2 regions of the Paenibacillus sp. IHBB 3054 genome follow, and region 1 is predicted to be linked to the other one. Evidence: predicted binding sites of a transcription regulator. Region 1 holds the regulator's gene; the other holds the start of a gene.
What was found. Region 1 encodes LexA, which represses DNA repair genes until DNA is damaged. Its sites were predicted from a motif close to CGAACATATGTTCG; they were not measured.

Region 1 (4,425 bases):
GGCATTGCAAGCGTATAGCGTATTTTCTTTATTTTATTTTCTGCTTGCGGAAAAGCCAGGTTATTTAGACTTATATTTGTTTGACAAAAAACCGTCCAGACGGTACAGTTGGAATGGGGGTGATAAGGTGACTATACATAACAACAGCTCCAAGAAAAAAATGATTTTGCAAGCGGCCTCCTCCATTGTTCGTGATCAAGGGGTGGAACACTTAACACTGGAAGCTGTGGCCAAAGCGGCCAACGTTAGCAAAGGCGGTTTACTGTATCACTTTCCTAACAAGGAACAACTGGTTTCCGGTATGGTGGATGAGCTGACCCGAAACTTTACGGAAGATGTTCAGAGCCGTGTAGAGCATGACCAGCAACAAGCTGGTAAATGGAGCAGAGCGTACATTGAATCTACTTTTTATGGTTTTGGAGAAGGCAGTGACATGAACTCGGTGCTGGCAGCAGCTTTATTTACGAATCCCGGCTTGTTGACAAACATGCAGGAGAAATATGCTGAATGGCAACACAATTTTGAAAATGACGGTGTGGATCCACTGCGGGCAACCATTGCCCGACTGGCGACCGACGGATTATGGTTTGCGGAAAAGTTTGGACTTGCGCCGCCAGATCTGGAGTTAAAAGAACGTATTTACAAAGAATTGATGGATGGAGTAAAGGAGGAGAAGTAAGTGCCGTATCTGTTTTTGGCGATATCCATTGCCAGCGAACTTGTAGGAACTTCGATGCTCAAAGCATCGCAAGGATTCACCAAAATAATCCCGGTAATCGTAATGCTGATTAGTTTCATTTGCTCTTTCTTCTTTTTGTCGTTGTCACTGAAGACTATTCCATTAAATACGGCCTATGCAATTTGGTCTGGAATCGGAGCGGTAGCTACAGTTCTGATCTCGGTACTGATCTGGAAAGAAAAAATAAATACAGGCAGCGTTATAGGAATAACATTAATCGTCATTGGTGTGATTGTGCTGAATTTGCTGGGACCTGGACATGATTCTTCTGATGAAGCTGCCGAAACACAACAAACCAGCCTTTCCGATAGAGCCTAAGCCGAATCCGTTGAAATAAAGATCATATACAATTTGTTCCAAATAACAGTATAATGACGGAATAACTGTACCCTGCCAGAACGGTGGGGTATTTTCATATTCAAGAATACAGGGGAGTGAGTGAAAGTTGTCTGTGCATCGGGAGAGTTTTTTCCTTAATGGAATTGGCGCGTTTAGCGTATTGATGTGGCTCATATCGGCTGTAGCTTGTATTTACGCATTTGTACTGTTTGTTAAACTTGCCCGGAGAGGAATAATAGCTTTGGACTTGTACATATATGCTAAAAATCGTGAAATACGCGACCGTTATGAATCAGCAGACAGGAAGGACCAATATTAAGCATAATGAAAAACACCCTTGATCATTTTTTTGTGATCCTTAGGGTGTTTTTGCTTTTTGTCTGACCACCAAACTGTTACTCTCTTATTGTAACCCGTGTTCCAATAGGTACGATCGCTGCAAGGGCCAGCACATCTTCATTGTGCATACGGATACAGCCATGGGAGACCATATGCCCAATGGAGGAAGGGTCATTCGTTCCATGAATTCCGTAATGTGGTTTGGATAGACCCATCCAGAATGCACCGAAGGGTCCGCCAGGCTTAGGCTGTTTGTTAATGATAGTGTATTCTCCCGCCGGTGAAACGGTAAGCATGGTGCCAATACCGACAGGGAACCCTCTGGTAACGATGTTATTGTCAAGCAAATAAAGCATGCGCTGCGACAAATCAACAATAATCCGATAATTAGGCATAGGTTCAGCACTCCTTTGATATCAGAATATGTGCGGAGTGCTGTTGCTGTTCGAAGGAAATGTTATTTAAGATGAATAGAACAAATGTTCGCAATGAGCAAAATGACCATTTGAAAAGGGGAAAGGGCTGCTTCACTTGAAAAAGCGAAGCAGCCCTTAAATATGAACAAAAATATTAATGGATATCGCGGAAGAGACCGATAACTCGTCCCAAAATCGTAACGCGGTTAAGACGGAGGGGTTCATAAGCCGGATTCTCCGGCTGTAGACGAATGTGGTCACGTTCTTTGTAGAATGTCTTGACGGTAGCTTCGTCTTCTTCGGTCATGGCAACGACGATATCGCCATTGTCAGCAGTCTGCTGCTGGCGGACGATTACGTAGTCACCATTCATAATACCTGCTTCCACCATGCTGTCACCGAGAACGGAGAGCATAAATACCTTGTTGTCTCCCACATAGTGGGAAGGTAGTGGGAAGTAATCTTCGATATTCTCCGTTGCGGTAATCGGCACCCCGGCGGTGACCTTACCTACGACAGGAATACGGGTAACCGTCTGTACGAACTGATGTACATTCTCGGAATCTTCCTGGCCGAGCAGTTCAATTGCACGCGGTTTCGTAGGGTCGCGGCGGATAAGGCCTTTCTTCTCAAGCCGGTCCAGATGGCCGTGCACTGTGGAGCTTGAGGCCAGGCCTACAGCTTCACCGATTTCCCGGACGGACGGAGGATAACCCTTGCTACGGACTTCGTTACGTATAAATTCCAGGATCGCCAGTTGACGACTCGAAATCTTTGACATCGGAATCAACCCCATATAGTATGTTTGGGAAAATTATAACATAGAACTTCCGTTCGTACAAACATAAGTTCTAACAATCTGAGATTAATAGTGGAAATAGTAGCTTTTTACCATATTAGTATCTAATAACGGCTTGGAAATGGCGGGAAAAGGCAAAGCCGGTGCTGGAAACTGGCACATTTATGGAAACGGAAAAAAGCGAACAATTGTTCTAAAAAATCTATTGATCAAAACACATGTTCGTGTTATATTATTTTCGAAAGTAAGAACAAGTGTTTGGAGGACGATGACAATGTTAAAATACAGTACATACCGCAGCATCTACGAAGAGGCCGGTGAAGTTGATTCTACTAGAGGACAATCTGCTTCTAATCATATGAATGAAATGAAACAATCCGCCGCCGCTTTATTTACAGCGATCTTAGGATTATGCCGGAAAGAATATCTGGTGAAGCTTGTGCTGGTCTTTATGCTTGTTGTATCCGGTTTTACAGTTGTTGGTAATGTTTTTGCGAGTTCAGCATCATTAGTGAAGCAGGAAAAGCGGGTAGTAGTTGAACGCGGAGACACGCTATGGAGTATCGCCCTTAAGAACAAACCAGCGGATATGAAGACGGTCGTATATATAGAAGGAATTAAAAAAACAAGCGGTTTGAAGAACGGGAACATTCAGGCCGGAGATATACTGACATTGCCTGTGTATTAACTTCATTATAAGCAGTATAGACTGACGTAAAGAGCTTTCAGGGGGTAGACCTTGACAAGCTCTTTTTCTCATGGCAAAGTTAGAATGAATTTATAGGGGAGGGGAAAGCATTGAATATTGACGAATTGGTCGCACGCATCAATGAACTGGCACGCAAACAGAAGAATGGCGGCCTGAGTGAAGAGGAATTGGCTGAACGGGCCAAGCTCCGCGAGATTTATCTGGGCAACATCCGCAGCAACTTCCGGGCCCAGCTCGACACCATTGAAATCGTGGATAATAATGAGCATGAACAAGGCAACAAGGGACTCAAACATTAGTCCAGTGTGTCTTTTTCATAGATATTACAGGATGACTAGGGGGAACTGACATGGCCCGTTCTTGGGAAAGAATGGTTCAACGCAACACACAGCAGATCAACAAGCAAAGAAAGAAGCAGGGCAAGGATTCCATTTATGCTTCTTCCTCAAAATCAGCTGCGAAAAACAGTGATATCTTTAAGGGCCGCAACATTGCATTTCCAGTTGTTCTAATGTTGCTTGGAATTATGTTCTGGGTGGTAGGCTCGATCGACGAGGCCAGAGGCAGCGGCATCCTTGCCAATTGGCTAGGCGTCGTTCTTTACTTTGCGCTGGCAGCACTTCTATTCTTCCGGCGTCCGTATCTGAAGGTTGAGCGCAACAGAGTGTCTACGATTAAATATAACCGTGAACGCTGGCTGCAGGCTGGAGATATTGAGAAGATCACTTTGTCCCGTGGAGTGGTTGTGCTTAAATATAAGGGCAAGCGCAAACAGTGGATTTTCTCCAAACTGATTAACCGTTATAACACTGAGGCCATGGGTGTACGCCTCGAGGAGTTCGGCAAAGCCAATAACATCGAAGTAGTACACGAGTAGGAAGATACAACAGCGTAGGGAGAGGGAGAAATCTAATGCCAATTACCGCCGTACTATTTGATCTTGACGATACATTGCTCTGGGATGAACGGAGTGTTGAAGAAGCCTTCCGCAATGCATGTGAAGCTGCAGGTGACTCCATTGATCCTAAAGAGCTTGAAGTTGCCGTTCGCAGGGAAGCCAGGAATCTTTATGAGACCTATGAGA
Region 2 (4,425 bases), on a different contig from region 1:
AATATAACTCAGTCATTCATGTATGGGAGGCCCTTCAATGAATCTCGAACATTTGTACTTCACTGCCAGCTTTAATCTCGTACCAGAAGAGCAGGACATGGCCGTATTATTCAGTGGTGAAGGCAGACCCGTACCCGGACACAAGATCGGCCCCTCCGTGCATGATTACTTTTTGATCCATACCGTGCTGGATGGTGAGGGCTTCTTTCAAAGCGGGAATGTCTCGCGGCACTGCCGGACCGGAGACACATTTGTTATTTATCCGGGGTCCCTATTCAGTTACCAGGCTGACAAAGACAGCCCCTGGCACTACGTATGGGTAGCCTTACAGGGGGAAGCTGTAACGGCACTGCTCTCCGATGCCGGGATTACCAAGGAACGTCCGTTGCTGCATTCCGGGAACACCCGCGAGCTGCACAGCCTGTACGAACATATTCGCTTGGCCTTCCAGCAATCCCCTTATCCCCGGCTGGAAAGTCTGGAGGCCTCCGGCTGGACCCGGCTGCTGCTCCACCAGTTCGGGCTGGCCAACCTCAGTGTCCTGCCTGCCCGCCCCAAAGAAATGCCCGAGGTCATAGACCGCCAGATCGACCAGGCGATCCGTTGGATCTCGCTGCAGTTTCATCAGCAGATCAGCATCGACCACATGGCTGCGACGTTGGGCTATCACCGGGTGCATCTGTCCAAGGCATTCAAACAGAAGACCGGCTTGTCTCCCAAGCAATATCTGCTGAAGATGCGGATGGACAAAGCCAGGGAGCTGCTAGGGGGGACACTGACCATCGATCAGGTGGCCTCATCCGTCGGATTCAACGATGCCCTCTACTTCTCCAAGCAGTTCCGCAAATACACCGGCATGCCGCCGAGCGAGTATCGCGCCGTTCTCCGTGAGAGTTAAGGGGAATGATGAACAACCCTGACGGAGTTCACCGGCAGGGTTGTTTTAAAACCTATTACTCACTATATATGTTCTTGCGTACCTTTAATCTAAAAGGCCCGTCTAAGCGCAGTTTTACTTTCTATCCGTCTTGTCAACATATTGACCTGTCAATGGATCATAGTGAGGACGTTCTCCGGCGATCTTAAGCTCAATCCGTTGCACCGAATACAGCAGCTCCCCGAAACCGATAAAAAACACACCAATCAGGCAGGACCAGATGAACAGATAGATACCGGCAGATAATGTACCCATGTTCATGGCTACAGGAATCGAAGCAATCAATCCAAGAACAATTATACCGCCGCCTAAATATTTTAAATGTTCGCCTTTCATTGACTTCCTCCTATCTGCAGAACAGACTCATTATAATTTGTTGAAATTCATTCCGATTACACCTGCGACAAGACTAATCAGCAAGTAGACAATGATCATCACAAGCAAAACTTTAAACAGGTTAACCGACCTTTTCATTGTTTGCTTCACCTCCTGTTAGCCCGCCTAATGGGTTTCTTATTTATCCGATGGAAGAAATGAAATCCTAAATTATTCCAACGGCTACTCGTGCTAATTGTAGTGTTTCAATACCTTCCCGTCAATGTTGCTCCTTGCAGCGTATTAGTTAATTGATGCAATTGGGGTGATGCGGTATACTGCTGTGTAGACTTTATACTAGTGCAGAAATGATTAAGGAGGTTGTCCAATTGAAGGAGATTCGAATGCAATCAAAAGACCGCGCCGTAAGCTTCAGACTCATTGAAGAGTCCGGAGAATTTATAGTGTTCGACATGTCATTGTCTGGCCCCGCGCGGGATAGAACAAGCTACAGCGGAACAAGTTTTGAAGCGGCCTGGAAAGCTGTCGAGGCTATAATAGGGGTAACGGCTATACCGGACGAATTCAAACCATACGCATCAACATTGTAGTAACAAGCAGAATGCAAAATCTTTTATGACATGAACATATAAATTTTAAAGAAAGGGTCCCAGGATTGGGACCTTATTTATGTAGTCGCTTGAATAACATCGTCAATCTTAATCCAATCATATTCATACTCAATCTGTAATTTAACCTGTCTCAGCTGCAGGTCCACCGACATGACAACGCCCCTGATCTTATGGTCTTGTTCTGGATCGAACAGCGTAATTGTGATCTGTTCGTTATAACGCTTGGAATAAGCAAGTACATGATCTATCAGCTCCCACTCCTGAGCATCGAGCACGGGTTTGCTTCGCAGGCACTGTTTTTCTTCATCCTGGATGATTCGGCGTTTGTGCTCCGGAGTCATCATCCGGCTGCAGTCGAATATGCTGTCAAATTTCTTCATGTTGTCTGACCTCCTCAGCCTCATAAATAAGAACACTTGTTTGTATTATAACCATCTTAGAGAAATTAAAGCAACGGAAAAATCCGCCAGTTGAACACTGGCGGACTGAGAGCTAAACGCTATTAGATTGAATATTTCACCAATAAAGATATGCCCGATTCACCGCGACGACCAGGTTATGGGGACAATTACTTCATATTCTCCACCGGCATGTTCATTAGGAAGTACTGAATAGCCAATTCTTTTTCAATCGTCTTCAATACATCGTCTGTCGTACTCTCGTGCACAAACGTTTCCTGCTTTAAATACGTTAATACAATATTGCAGCTATGGTCAAAACTGGCCAGAGCTTTGCTGTCTTTCTCTTCCAACTCCAACCGCATTCGGGTAACAAGAATTAAATATTCTTCAATCAAAGCCATCCGGTACGCATCTTTCAATACGTCAATTTGTCCCCAAGCATACACGCCCCCCTCTATTACTTCAGAAGAGTGCTCCACATACTCAAGAATTGAGTTCAATAGCAGCAATTCGATCCGTTCAAGGATCTCCTGATAAATTCCTTTGATAACTTTCCTTGTATTCACAACCATTCACCTCTCCAACTCCATTTTTCTGAGAAAATCAACCTGCCGTCCTAACCTGGAGGGTGCTTGGGTCTATATTCACTGTAAATAGTTACTTTATGAATAACCCTGTTTCAAACCAATGTATATAATAATAATAATACAATATTGTAACCAAAAAGTCTGTTAAATTGTTCTAATCCTGTTTAATAATAAGTAGAGATAACAATGCCACAGTTCCAAAAGGAAGTGAAAAGAGATGAGAAAAAAAGAAATACAGTCGGCCTTGGAACAAAGTATGAATCAGCGTGTTCATCTTGTGAGCGGTGAAACTTTTACCGGCCTTTGTGAAATTGATCATCCTTCGGATTCCTTAAGCATTTCAACAAATAAAGGTATGCTAACGGTACCTTTTTGGACCATAAAACGTTTTGTTCACAGCAGAACATAGACAAACCAGCCTGGATTTTTTCAAAAAAACCAACCCGCCAACATACGGACTGGCGGGTTGATTAATGTACGCATTTAAAGCGATTTTCGGCTGAATTTTAATCCCAAACTTATATCTATAATTTACCATCGAAATGCCATGAATACAAGAAAATTCAACTGTAGCCAAGCATATTGCACATAAAGGCCGGGAAATAACTTCACCTTGGAATCACAGCGTTCGATTCAGCATTGTTACGGCTTTGCCGCCGTAGCGGTAACAGTTTTATAATGGAGCTACTCTGCGCAGAGAGTAAACGTAGAAGGAGCTTCACATGGACCTCAAAACATCCATTTACCAGCATATTGTTACGAAAGGAACACATTATGAAGTCGGGCGCGCACTAGGGGCATATTATAAACACGACACTGCTTTTATGTCCTTTATGTCCTCACCGTTTATGGGCAGTCCGCCGCTCCATCCGGCTGCCGCTGATAAGGCAATGAATATGTTCGAGAAATATTGTCCCGGAATCAATCAGGAAATCAAAGGGTTCGCCGATGAAACCGGTATCCGGGAAGAAGCGGTCGTCTTTTACTTCTCTTATTTCCAGTCAGCCGGCCATTGCAGTCAGGCTGCCTTGCGAGCCGGTCCTATAGACAAACCCCGTGCATATCACATGCGGACGTATGATTTTGGCTGGGAGGATGCTCCCTATAATCAGCTTTTGCTGAGCACCACCCGTGTGACGGGCAAGCCTGCCCACATCGGATTTTCGCTGCAGCTCTTCGGCCGGTATGACGGCATGAATGACGAAGGTCTCAGCGTGACCACGACCTCCGGCAGAATCCGGCCAGAAATGACAGGTGAGGGCTTTGTGTTCCCGGGAGTGGTTCGGGCCCTGCTAGATGGCTGCACCACAACCAAAGAAGCTGTTACACTGCTGCGCAGCATGCCGATCTCCGATTACCGGAACTTTCTGGTGTCCGACAGGCACGGTTCAATGGCATTGATCGAAGCAGCTGGGGCACATAAGGAAATTGAGGTTTATGATGCCAGCGCGGCGAGTCTTCCCCAGCTTATCGTTTCCACCAATCACTATACGATGCCAGCCATGCAGCAACATAACCTGCAGCTGATGCATAACTCCCAAGCCAGGCAGGAT

Region 2: a site for LexA is predicted at 2,294-2,307, ahead of ACQ76X_RS27540 (YolD-like family protein). Genes of this name have one in related genera too.

Annotation. Positions count from the first base shown of each region.
Region 1 is NZ_JBOFBG010000002.1:35,793-40,217, reverse strand. It holds gene ACQ76X_RS03820 (TetR/AcrR family transcriptional regulator) at 128-679, shown strand; gene ACQ76X_RS03815 (DMT family transporter) at 680-1,057, shown strand; gene ACQ76X_RS03810 (L,D-transpeptidase) at 1,474-1,812, opposite strand; gene lexA (transcriptional repressor LexA) at 1,988-2,614, opposite strand; gene ACQ76X_RS03800 (LysM peptidoglycan-binding domain-containing protein) at 2,907-3,320, shown strand; gene ACQ76X_RS03795 (DUF896 domain-containing protein) at 3,431-3,640, shown strand; gene ACQ76X_RS03790 (hypothetical protein) at 3,691-4,218, shown strand; gene ACQ76X_RS03785 (HAD family hydrolase) at 4,254-4,425, shown strand, end outside.
Region 2 is NZ_JBOFBG010000036.1:40,711-45,135, forward strand. It holds gene ACQ76X_RS27525 (helix-turn-helix domain-containing protein) at 38-898, shown strand; gene ACQ76X_RS27530 (hypothetical protein) at 1,013-1,273, opposite strand; gene ACQ76X_RS27535 (hypothetical protein) at 1,642-1,863, shown strand; gene ACQ76X_RS27540 (YolD-like family protein) at 1,941-2,264, opposite strand; gene ACQ76X_RS27545 (hypothetical protein) at 2,453-2,851, opposite strand; gene ACQ76X_RS27550 (hypothetical protein) at 3,090-3,281, shown strand; gene ACQ76X_RS27555 (C45 family autoproteolytic acyltransferase/hydolase) at 3,595-4,425, shown strand, end outside.